3 regions of the Eubacterium sp. 1001713B170207_170306_E7 genome follow, and region 3 is predicted to be linked to each of the others. Evidence: riboswitches for the same ligand, from Rfam matches in the RefSeq annotation. Region 3 holds a riboswitch; each other region holds the start of a gene.
The links. Region 3 has a riboswitch for cobalamin ahead of nikB (nickel ABC transporter permease). Riboswitches for the same ligand answer to the same signal wherever they lie in the genome.
Positions count from the first base shown of each region.

Region 1 (4,203 bases), on a different contig from region 3:
CTCACAACCTTTCCGTCTTCATAGACGGTTTCGACTTCCTTATCAAGTTCTCCGTTCACACCTTGCTGTGTAACTACAGTTTGATCAACATATACATTCGGATCTTCCTGCTCAACGGTCTGGAAAGGTATGTCTTCTTTTTTAGTAGATGTTTTAGTCAGATTAATCTTTAAGATACTGGAGCTTGTCTCAGTCTCATTATTCTGGTTTTCTACATTCTCATTACTATTATTTTCAACGGTACCTTCAGCTGCTGGAGCTTCCTCTTGGGCTGGCTCATCGCTTTGGTCTCTTGCCACATCGGCTCCACCACGGCTTGCTACCTGGATTGGAGCATTCGTACTCTCTTCACTCTTACTCGGATTAGTATTACCTGTTGCTAAAAGATTAGCGCACTCGTCCGGACTGTTTAAGTCCTCGAGCGGAAAATTCTTAGGCGTTTCTACAACGTCACTCTGGATGTCGCATTTTACCAGCTTATCTGTACCCTGTACGTTACCGATCTTATTAATTGCACCTGCAATACCGGCCTGTACCTGGTCTGATGAAGCTAAGTTACCGACTTCCTGTCCGTCAACCTTTAATTCTACACCATGAACGCCGACCCGAAGGTTCTGGGCGTTCAATGCATCAGTAAATTCTTCCTCTGACAACATTGGTTTATTAAATGTGATGCTCTTTTTAATCTGTATATCATTGTAGACATATGCTGTTTCAATCGACGTTTTCGATCGCATATCCTGCTCTACCTGATCCAGACTCTGTGTAAACACAGCCGCATCTTTGGTATAGCCTAAAACCTCTCCGTCAACCATGACCTTGTAACCAAGACAGGTTGAAGAAAAGAATCCGAGAAGAAGCGCTACACAGAAACCTGTGAATACGACTTTTTCTCTTTTGCTCAAGTGCTTGGCGTAATGCGCAAGCTTCTTAAAAAACATCTGAAACTTGCCACTTGAGCGATGGCTTTCGTTGCTAATGCCTAATCACCACCCTCCTATATAATTTTGACCAAATTGTAAAGTTATTTACAATTTAGATATATTTTAACATATCCTTTGGCACTTGCCAATACCTTAACCGAAATTACTTAATATTTTATGAAAAATTCATTAAAATATACGTGTTTTAGGTTTATTTAAGGCGTCATGAGCACCTTTAGCAAATTTTAAGTATTTTTTTCTTTACATCTAACCGAAAAAGAAAGAGGAAAAATTTGTTGTTAAAAAAAAATTTACGGGAAATCCTCTGCCAGGGCCCAATAAACCTTGACAAAAGAAAATCAAAGGGATATGATAGGGATAACTTAATATTGTAAACATTATGTAAATGGGAAAAAGGTGAAATTCCTTTGCTGTAATCGCAGCTGTAATACAAAATGTCCTCTTGTGTGCCACTGTCCGCCGGATGGGAAGGTAAGAGGAATGCCATTGTAGAGCCAGAAGACCGGCATAATGTTTTCTTAAAACACTCCGATTTAGAGTTATTTAAGAGATACGTTCCCAATCCTTCCGTATTTTTTGCCTTCTCTAGCCGGAGAAGGCTTTTTTATTACACTAAATGAAGGTGAGGTATTCCCATTGATCGAAATAAAAAAACAGGCAAAACCAGCCAAGGAATTTAAAGGCGACACTGCCATCAAAAGCCTGATGACCATCAAACGCCAGCTTGAGGATAAACGCGGGCTGTTCGGTATCCATGAATATGCCTTTGCCAAAACCAGCGACCTGCTGTTTTCCATGGGCACCAGGCTCCTGTGCGAGGGCAACCAGTGCGGCCATTATGGCGCCACCTGGGCCTGCCCGCCGGCAGTGGGCAGCTATGAGAGCTGCGTCACCAAATGCCGCTCCTATGAGAACGTCTGCCTGCTTTCAACGGTCACCGATTTAAAGGGACAGTACGATTTCAAAGGCTGGCACCGGGCCCGCATGTTCCATGAGGCCGCCACAGCCAAGGCTGCCCGGCTTTTCAGAGCCCACTATCCCGGCGCGCTGGTGCTCTCCACGGAGGGCTGTATCCTCTGCGGCCAGTGCACCTATCCCAATGCCCCCTGCCGTTACCCTGACCAGATCTTTCCATCGGTGGAGGGCTACGGCATCGTGGTCATGGACCTGGCAAGCAAAACCGGACTTTCCTACAATAACGGCCCCGAGACCGTCACTTATTTCAGCTTTACCCTGTTTTAACCCTATTCAGAAAGGAGAACCACCATGAACCTGACCATTACCCCCGCTTCCTGTACCGAGCCCCTGCCCCCAGCCGTTTCGGTTTCCGATTTCCACGCACTCAAGGAAAAGTACAGCAGCCTCAGAAAAAAAGCGACCAAAGCTTACTGCGCATTGGACGGCGTTCTTTCCCTGTTTCAGGCCATTGCCCTGGAAAAGGGCATTGACTTTAACCCTGTAGTTTTCTATCCCATGTCCTCCTTTGTGCGAGAGCGGGATATCTGCCGGATAACCGAGCTGCTGCTGGAGAGTGCCTTTTCCGCGGGTGAAAAGAGAGTGGACTTTACCATCAACCTTTTTAACGCAGGCGTTATCTCCCTGTCCCTCAAAACCAGACAGCCCTGCAGGCCTCTTCCCCAGTATACAGAGGAGCTCCAGACCCTGCTCGCAGCCTATGACGGCATACGGGATACCCGGCGGATTGGCGGACGGGAGCTGACTGCCTTTATCCTGAGGCACCGCCACGGCCAGACCGAGGAAAGCTTTGGCAGTGATCTGCTATACGTCCGTTTTTAAGATTTTCTCAGCCGTTTCCTCATCAATGATCAGGTGGCGCGCAAACCCCGTGTTCAGACAGCCGATGGCCGAGCCCACATTGGCCTCGACAGGCACAATGCCAATGAAATTCTTGATCTTGGAAAGCGGCGCCAGGGGAATCTGGATGGCGAAGTCATCCTCTCCCTTAATCTGCTGCCCCTTCCAGTTAAAAAAGTAGGACAGAATATTGGAGGTTGCCCGCTCCGTGATCAAACGCCGCCCAAAGCGCAGGGCGGTGGCATGATCCGGCACGCAGGGATAGCCGCCAAGGGTCACCAGCGCGGTATCCGTCTTTTTCCACAGAGCCAGAATACTGTTGTAATTATCCGTGGTCACAAACAAATCCCGCTCCTGCTTGGTCGTGGGAAAGGCCGGCGAGATTAAAAAGTCCGCCTCAAAGCCCGTCTTCCGGGCAAACTCTGTGGCCAGCTCATTGGGGTGATAGCCCTTATGAGGCACTGTCGCTGTTCCGATCAGAGGGCAGACCTTTCCGCTGTACTGTCCGGCGAGCTCCCTGTTCGCCAGAATATCAATGACCCGGCTGATGTTATAACCCCAGCCAAGGCCCAGGATACGGGTTTTCGGAAGAATCTCCAGAAGGAAATCCACAGCGGCTTCATAAAGACGCTCCTGAGTTTCATTCTTATCCTCCGTACAGCTGACAACTTGGCAGCTCTTTAAGCCAAAGCGGTTGCAAAGCTCCCGGCTCTTTCCAATGCTGGTGCTGTCAAAGGACTTAATCTCAATTTTGACAATCCCCTCTCTGCGGGCTTTGTTCAGCAGATTGCTGACCGAGGGCCGCGAGATCCCCATGGACTTTGCGATCTCAGCCTGAGTCATATTCTCTTCATAATACATTTGCGCCGCAGTAATAAGACGGATCAGTTCTTTCTCTTTCATGATGCTCTCCTTATACAAATGTCAACAGCTTTTTTCTAAATATACTCTATTTTTTGACAAATGTCAATCTGTTGCTTTTAAGACTCAAAACCCGCAATACTTAACATTTGTCAATAAATCCCTCATTTTTTCTGTTTTTAGGGTGATTTTTAATGTTTTTAAATTATTTTACGTTTTTATTATTGACAAATGTTAAATCCAGTGATATTCTATAAGCAAGTTGAAACCGATACCGGAGGTGAGCGTATGCCAGTAGAAACCTTAAAAATCAAGAACATGTTATTGACATCTGCTAATAAAATTAAAAGCAGTGTCGAAAATTTAACCAAGCTGGACTGTGAGCTCGGTGATGGCGACCATGGAACCACCATGGAGAAGATCGCCAAGGCCATGATCTCAGAAGTCGATGCCTGGAACGAAGAAACCAACCTCAAAGAAGCGCTGGAAGCCCTGAACGATACCCTTGAGGATATCAGCGGCGGCTCCGCAGCTCCCCTGTTTGGCTCCTTTATCTGCGGAATGGCCGAAGCGGCCGACCCCA
Region 1 is NZ_JADMVE010000007.1:2,930-7,132, reverse strand. Features, by position in the region: gene I2B62_RS16075 (peptidoglycan DD-metalloendopeptidase family protein) at 1-941, opposite strand, end outside; cobalamin riboswitch at 1,296-1,470, shown strand; gene I2B62_RS16070 (DUF2284 domain-containing protein) at 1,581-2,186, shown strand; gene I2B62_RS16065 (hypothetical protein) at 2,211-2,741, shown strand; gene I2B62_RS16060 (sugar-binding domain-containing protein) at 2,724-3,662, opposite strand; gene I2B62_RS16055 (dihydroxyacetone kinase subunit L) at 3,909-4,203, shown strand, end outside.
Region 1: another riboswitch for cobalamin. It lies ahead of I2B62_RS16070 (DUF2284 domain-containing protein); the one in region 3 lies ahead of nikB (nickel ABC transporter permease).

Region 2 (4,203 bases), on a different contig from region 3:
TCCAGAAGGTCCATCACATCCTTCACAATGCGGAGCCGGTAATTGGGAAACATCTCCAGAACCTCCTCCGCTGCCGCCGCTGTATCAACACCGCCCATATCCAGGATCACCATGTATTCTTTTTCCATGTCCTGATATTTTAACGAATAGGGCTCTGAAAAAATCGCACCGCACGCTGGACAGGTGTGCCTGAACAGCTCTGTCTTAATGAGCTTTGCCTTCAGCTCCTCATCCAGACTGGCGTTTATGGTTTCATATCCTTTAACCTCAAAGGCTTCGCGGCACTTCGGACACTCGATGGTAATGGTTTTTGTTTTGGCCATGATATGGCCTCCTCTCTGTTCCTTCTCAAAAATTTTGTATACAAAAAGGGGCTCCTATCATAGAAATCCAATTCAAATAAACCATACGCCACCAAAACCATTGCTGTTTTGATCGGTACAATATTTTTGATTATGAATATCTGTGATAGAAGCCCCAGAATAGCCGTAGAGCGTCTATGTTTTCGATGAATAACCCTAGTGACGAGGATTACTTACATCAAGACTGTAACAAACAGGTTTCCGACTCGTCTTTACCAGTGGTTTCCGGCAAGCATCACGATAGCGGCTCTGTACTAGGATTCACACCTACTTCCCTCAGGCGTCTTGAGAAACTCTCAAAAACACCCTAGCTGCATATAACCAGAATGATTATCATGCGGCAATTCATTACAGTTGTTATTAAATTATGCAAACGAGTCGTTCTTTAAAGAATAGCTGCAATTGATACAATTTGTTGTCATCTCGTTTACAAGCCTTATTCTAGCATTATAATTTATTTTTTGCAACCTCTATTTTTGATTTTTTTTAAATACAGTTGCTAAAAGTACCATTTTCCGGGCTGTTTCAGCGTTTTTTATTTTTAAAGATCTTCGCTGGAGGGTGCGATTCGCAATTAAGGAACTATTACTTTTTTACCCTCATCTTATAATATCTGGGGCAGTGTATTCCGATAAGCACCGAGAAAAACAAAGCCGTCTTTCATGCTGTTTTTTAACGTATCATTATCAACATCGAGGAGCCGGAACATGTGGTACACGATTGATTTTACCAGCTTTTTAGCCTTGAAGGGCAGCTCTCGCTCGTAGTATCGGATGAAAATTTCTTTTTGGGCGCCGTAAAAAGCCAGTGTATAGGCCTCCATGTCTTCCTCGGTATAGGTTTTATTAAAATACTCTAAAGCGGATCGGCTGAACAGCTTTAAAACCATCAGGCGCTTTATTTTATTGCAGTCCCGAAGTGTGATTTCGTAATAGAATTTCATGACATGAGGGTCTTCCACAATGCCGGTGTAAAAAAGAATCATGGCCGTACAGTACTTAACATACTGCAGCTTTGCCTTATCTGAGTTTTCGCCCACAAAATCATAGAGCCGCATAAAATAGGTGTTGATGATCTCGTCGACAATGTCCTCTTTTCGGTTAAAGTAATAGGTCAGGGTGCCGAGGCCCACCTGGGCGTTGGCAGCTATGTCTGTCATTCCGGTATTGTTATAGCCGCGGGTATAAAACAGCTCCTTGGCCTGGTGCAGGATGTTTTCATGGGTCTGTTTCCCCTTTTTGGTCCGTTCCTTTTTTCCTTCCGGTGCTTCCAGATTTATCGCCATAGCGGTTCTCTCCTTTTTTGCTTCGCAATTAAAAAACCTCCTCGGATTCAGAGAAGGAAAACAGCGGCCGTCTAAGGAGGGCTCTGGAATTGTCTTGTCACTCTAAATCGGAGTTTAAAACATATCTCTGTGCTGGTCTTCTGGCTTTACAATATCATCCACATCCCCTTCCCGCCGCACTGGCAGTGGTTTCCGGACTGGCTTTTTGTATTACAGCTGCGATTACAGCAAGGGTCTCCCACCCTTTTCCCATTACACAGGATAAAATCTTTATTTAATTGTTTTCATCATAGCTTTTCAAATGCTTTTTGTCAAGAATTACATCGAAAATCCGGCTGGATATAGTGGACCTTATAATCGTACTGCCTGCAATAGACGTCTATTTTGGAGCCCTCGTAGCAATATACGGTCACATCGTTCCGGTTAAAGATCCACTCGCCCACTTCATCGGGATCGTGCCTTATCTCAACCTTCTTGAGGTTGGGGCAGCCATGAAACGCCCATTTTCCAATGGTCTTAACGTTTTTGGGCAGCTTAAGGGCTGTGAGCTTCTTGCATTTCAAAAATCCGGATTCTTCAATAACTTCCAGGCTCTCGGGCAGCTCCAGCTGCTGAAAGCTGCAATTCACAAAGGCTTCTTTACCGATATATTTTAGATTTTGCGAAAACCGGATGGATTCCAGGCTTTTGCACATGTAAAAGGTTCTGAAGGGCAGTCTTTCGATGGTATCTGGCAGCTCGATGCGCGCCAGCTTATCACAGTTGTAAAAAGCATTCTCGCCGATCCGGGCAAGCCTGTCCGGCAGGGTGATGCTTTCCAGGCCGCGGCAGAATTTAAAGGTGCGGTCCTTGATGGACTGGACGCCCCCGGGTATTTCAAGCGACTGTATTCGGCGGCACTCCATAAAGGCGGCCTCTCCCAAAAGCTTCAGGCTTGAGGGCAGACTGACGGCGGAAAGCATGGTGCATCCCTCGAAGGCATGACCGCATATCTCCTTCACGGATTCTGCGATTCTAACCTCCTTCAGCTTTGTCAGGTTTTTAAACGCGTTTACGCCAATCCGTTCAAAGCCTTCCGGAATATTGACACGTTTGATATTTGTCTTTGGCAGGTCTTTTTTTGAAAAAGCCTCGATACGTTTTGCGCTCTCACTCATCTGTTTCCTCCAAAATTTCTTCTTCTGACTGGACTTTCAGCCGCATTGCTCTTATCCTTGCGGCAGGAACTTTTCATAAGTCAAAACAATAAAACTTCCGAAATGTTTCTTTTATTTCCATATAATGGTTTTATTCTTCAAACGGCTGTTTTGTTTCTTATATTTATTTTAACGCATTAATTATATATAAAAAGTTTTGAAAGTCAATTTCAGAACCTATTGTAGTTTATTTTTACGATTTTGTCAAATAATCAAAAAGCATTTAAGATTATCCATATTTTTTTCTTATACTCTTAACTTGAACGCTCAAAATACATATAGGGGGTATGTGTATAATTATTTCTGCTCTTTTTTAAAAAAATTCAACTTTTCTTATTGACATTATGGAACAAGGTGCTATAATTAAAAGCGTAGCCGGTACACCGGCGCACTTTAATGGTTTCCATCACAAACGATGGTTAAAGCATAATTGGGTGTAAATCCCAAACGGTCCCGCCACTGTGAGACGCAAGTCAAGTCAGGATGCTGATCATTAAAACTGCAATACATTTGGTTACGAGGAGATAACTGAGTGTCAGGACGAAATTATAAGGTTTTAGGATTCGTTATTTCGTACTTTCACTGCTTATCCGTCTGGTAAGCGGTTTTTTTTCGCCCTGCTGTCCTGTTGATTGAATCGTAGCCCGGTAAAATTCATTTTTGGAGGAGGTAAAAATGACAAAGAACCAAAGAAAGTTTGTCACACTGCTGGGCGCGTGGGCGCTTGTATTCGGGATTGTACCCGCCGCAAACGCAATGCATATTATGGAGGGCTATCTTCCTGTGGGGTACTGCATTGCATGGGGCGTTATCTGTATTCCCTTTTTAGCTGCCGGGTTTTTCTCAATTAAGAAAACCCTGACGGGCAACAGAAGATCCATTACGCTTCTGGCCATGGCTGGCGCTTTCATTTTCGTTATTTCATCACTCAAGATCCCTTCTGTAACAGGCAGTTGTTCCCACATGACGGGTACAGGTCTTGGGGCCATCTTATTTGGACCAAGCGCGGTCAGTATTCTTGGCATCATCGTCTTATTATTCCAGGCCATCCTGCTGGCGCACGGCGGCTTAACCACCCTTGGCGCAAACACCTTTTCAATGGCCATTGCCGGCCCCTTTGTGTCTTTTGGCATCTACAAGCTCTGCCAGAAGCTGAAGGTTAACCGCAAGGTTGGCGTTTTTCTTGCCGCCGCGCTTGGGGATTTGTTCACCTACTGTATTACCAGTTTCCAGCTGGCTTTGGCTTATCCTTCTGAACAGGGCGGTGTGGCCGCATCGGCTGTAAAATTCCTGGGTGTCTTTGCCCCGACTCAGCTGCCGCTGGCCATCATCGAAGGGATTTTAACGGTTATTATCGTTA
Region 2 is NZ_JADMVE010000012.1:14,868-19,070, reverse strand. Features, by position in the region: gene I2B62_RS19700 (CpXC domain-containing protein) at 1-323, opposite strand, end outside; gene I2B62_RS19695 (TetR/AcrR family transcriptional regulator) at 967-1,647, opposite strand; cobalamin riboswitch at 1,760-1,922, opposite strand; gene I2B62_RS19690 (leucine-rich repeat domain-containing protein) at 1,959-2,804, opposite strand; cobalamin riboswitch at 3,224-3,353, shown strand; gene I2B62_RS19685 (energy-coupling factor ABC transporter permease) at 3,519-4,203, shown strand, end outside.
Region 2: another riboswitch for cobalamin. It lies ahead of I2B62_RS19695 (TetR/AcrR family transcriptional regulator); the one in region 3 lies ahead of nikB (nickel ABC transporter permease).

Region 3 (4,203 bases):
ATTGTTCATATGTTAATATTAACTGTCCGGAGGTTGTTTGTCAAGGGGTAATAGCAAAAATTAACGGGTCATTCCTGTGGTTTCCGCAAATTTGCCGTAGGTGATAAGCTCGCAGAAATCATCGGTCCAGAGGGTGGCGGACTGGTAGAGGACCACGCCGTCGTATTCGGCGTGGTAGGTGTCGAGGATTTTGCCGAAATAATCCCTGACCTCACCGAGGCGCTGGCCCTTGGCGATGAGCTCGCCCACCTTTACCTCGGGATACCAGAGGCCGTGATGTGTGGGCATAAGGTATACCAGATCAATCAGGTCCACAGGGCGGTGCCGCTGCTCGGGATCGCCGGCCAGCAGGCCGAGGTGCTTGAGAATATTGATGACATCCTTCTTATCTGCGTCGACCTCTGCCTGGGTAAAACGGCCCGCGCAGCCGCGTTCCAGCAGGATGCTGGGGATGCCGAGCACGCCGGCATAATTGTAGGCTCCGGTGGTGGCGGTGGATTTGACCATATAGGGCACGTCGACATGAAGGGCGGCCTGCCGGGCGGCTTCGGAAACCGCGGGGTCTGCCGCGCCCACGTAGTATACATAAGGCGTCAGGTCCTCAAAAATTTCGCCGCAGTGCAGGTCGATGTAGAAATCAATCTGAGAATAAAGGCTGTACTCAAAGAAATGGGCGACGCGGTCGGCCAGAGTGCCCTCGTGGGTTCCGGGAAAGACCCGATTGAGATTTTTATTGTCCTGCGGCATGAGTGTGGGGTAGCGGGACTCAAAGCCCGGAATATTAACAGGGTGGATGAGGATAAGATTTCCCTTCAGATGCCCGGGGGCAATTTCGCCGGCCAGCTGGATGGCGGCCTCGATGCCCACGTACTCGCAGCTGTGGATACCGCTGGTGATGAGCACGGTTTTTCCGCTGCCCGCGCCGTTGACCAGGGTGACGGGAACCTCGATTTCTGTGTGTGGGATGGGCAGCATGCCCTGGACTTTCTCGCCGGGGGCGGCTGTCAGTGTGCCGATGGATAGGTTTTTTTTCATTGCGGACTCCTTTCGTTTTTGAAATAATTTTGATTTAAGCCGATTGCCTTGAGTATAAGGCATGGCGAAAACCAATGTCAAGCAGAAAAAAATAAAAGCAAAAAATATACCGGGTGGGGGTATCTGCTTAAATTTATTGCTTTTATTTTTAAAAAAGACTGGACAAATGCACGAAAGTTCAGTATAATTTAAGCAATTTCACAGTTTACCATAGTGAAATATCCGTTTTTAAAATTTAATCATGCCAAATACAAGTTCCCGATCGGGGATTAAAAGAGAAACCGGTGCAAATCCGGTACGATCCCGTCACTGTAATAGGGAGTAGTCCGCAAGATGTCACTGAGGCACAGCCTTGGGAAGGCGTGGACATACGAAGAACTTAAGTCAGGAGACCTGCTTGTATTGTTGTTTTTAGTAATCTTACGGTAGATAGGAGGGCTTTGTTTTCATTCAGCCGTCTGGGCTGTTTTTTTAATGATTTTCATGCCCTTTCCCTTTTATTCTCCGTTTCGGATTGTTACCCGTATTGCCATTTTGACAGAGGAGGATTTCTTTATTGAACACGAAACAGCTTGTTAACCGTTTGCTGCAAATCGTACTGGTGCTTTTTGGCATCAGCTTTCTGACCTTTTGCCTGACTTATTTATCCCCCGGTGACCCGGCCGAGCTGATGCTGGTGGCCGGCGGCACACCGCCGTCTGAGGAGCTGCTGGCGGAAACCCGGGAGGAAATGGGCCTCAACGACCCGTTTCTGGTGCAGTATGGCAACTGGCTTAAGGGCTTTGTGACTGGGGATATGGGGACATCCTATTCCTCGAAAACGCCGGTGAGCGCAGTGCTGCTTGACTGCCTTGGACCGACCCTGGAGCTGGCGGCCGCGTCGCTCATTCTGATGCTTGTGATCTCCATTCCCCTGGGGATTCTGGCAGCCGTGTACCAGAATCGCTTTCCGGATTACCTGGTGCGGGGATTGTCCTTTATTGGCGTATCCTTTCCAGGCTTCTGGATCGGCCTGGTGCTGCTGTACGTGTTTGGCCTCAAGCTGAACTGGTTTCCCATCGCCACCTCGGGCACGGGCTTTATGAAGCTGGTGCTGCCTGCGGTCACGCTGGCCATTGCCATGTCGGCCAAATATACAAGACAGGTGCGCACCGCGGTGCTGGAGGAGCTGCGCCAGGATTACGTGGCCGGGGCCCGGGCCCGCGGCCTTAAGGAATCGGCCATACTGTGGCGGGAGGTGCTGCCAAACGCCATGCTGCCGCTGGTAACCCTGCTGGGCCTGTCCCTGGGCTCGCTGCTGGGCGGCACGGCGGTAGTGGAGATTATTTTCTCTTGGCCCGGCCTGGGAAAAATGGCTGTGAATGCCATCGCCGCCCGGGACTATCCGCTGGTTCAGGGTTATGTGATCTGGATCGCCCTGATTTACATGGTCATCAATCTGCTGGTGGATTTCTCCTACGGCTATCTGGACCCGAGGCTGCGGGAGCTGCACCGGGAAGTAAAAAGAAAGGCGGTGAAGGCGTAAATGAAAGCTTTTTTCAGGCAGAACAGGCTTTTTGCCATCTGCGGGATGCTGGCGGCGGTGATTGTTCTGATCGCGGTGTTTGCGCCGTGGATCGCGCCCCACGATCCCTATGAGACCATTATGCAGAACGCGCTCAGACCGCCGTCGGCTGAATACCCCTGTGGTACAGACCAGCTGGGACGCTGTGAGCTGTCCAGGATCATCTACGGGACGCGGGCGTCGCTGGAAATGACGCTGACGCTGGTGGTTATTGTCTTTGGGGTCGGGACATTTCTCGGTATGGTCGCCGGCTATTTCGGCGGCGCGGTGGACGCGGTAATCATGCGGATCTCGGACATGATGATCTCTTTTCCGGGCATGGTCCTGGCCATTGCCATTGCCGGGATGCTGGGGCCGAGCCTGTTTAACACAGTCATCGCCCTGGCGGTGGTGAGCTGGACAAAATACGCCCGGCTGAGCCGCAGCCTGGTGCTCAAGATTAAAAACAGCGCGTACATTTCCGCGGCGGTGGTCACAGGAGCGCGGACCGGCCGGGTACTGGGCGGTTATGTGGTGCCAAACATCATTCCGACCATGATCGTAACCGCGGCCATGGACGTGGGTACCATGATGCTTGAGCTGGCGGCGCTCTCCTTTCTGGGACTGGGGGCACAGCCGCCCACACCGGAATGGGGCTTGATGCTCAATGAAGGGCGGCAGTACCTGCAGACCGCGCCCTGGCTTATGCTGTTCCCGGGCATCGCCATTTTTATGGTGGTTTCGGTGTTTAACCTGATGGGGGACGGACTCCGGGATATACTGGACCCGCGTCAGGATTAGAGCAGCGGGTCTGCAAAATAAACAAGGTTTTTATTTTAATTTTCATATGAATATGAGAGGAGACAAAATGAGTAAATTTAAGAAACTGGTATTAGCAGTGGCGATTCTGGCCATGACGGCGACAGGATTATCGGGCTGCGGAGGCAGCGGAGGTTCTTCGGGATCCTCAGATCAGCTGAACATCGGGGTGACGAGCTTCGCGGATACGCTGGAGCCGACCGAGCAGTATTTCAGCTGGGTGGTCATGCGCTACGGCGTGGGTGAAACCCTGGTAAAGTTCAACGAGGAGATGGGCGCAGAGCCCTGGCTGGCGGAGAGCTGGGAGCTGGGCAGCGACAACCTGACCTGGACCTTTAAAATCCGCGACGGCGTCAAGTTCTCAAACGGCACCCCGCTGACGGCTGACCTGGTCAAGGCGTCGCTGGAACGGACTTTTGAGATGAGCAAGCGCGCCAGCTCGGACTTTTTCCAGTACGACGCCATGACGGTGGACGGCTCAAACCTGGTGATCAAGACCAAAAGTCCGACACCGGGGCTGCCTGGCTGCCTGGCCGATCCGCTGTTTTTGATCGTGGACACCACTGTGGATACCACCGCCTTTGCCACAGACGGGCCAATCTGTACAGGGCCTTACGCGGTCAAGTCCTTTGACAAGGAAAAATGCGTGGTGGTAAAGAATGAAAATTACTGGGACGGTGAGGTACCATACAATGAAGTGAACATCCAGGTCATCGACGACGCCAACACCCGCGCCATGGCGCTCCAGTCCGGCGAGGTAGATATGGCTGTTAACATCAGCAGCAGCGATTTATCCCTGTTTGAGG
Region 3 is NZ_JADMVE010000008.1:144,154-148,356, reverse strand. Features, by position in the region: gene I2B62_RS17840 (M14 family metallopeptidase) at 61-1,035, opposite strand; cobalamin riboswitch at 1,271-1,451, shown strand; gene nikB (nickel ABC transporter permease) at 1,592-2,560, shown strand; gene nikC (nickel transporter permease) at 2,561-3,379, shown strand; gene I2B62_RS17825 (ABC transporter substrate-binding protein) at 3,447-4,203, shown strand, end outside.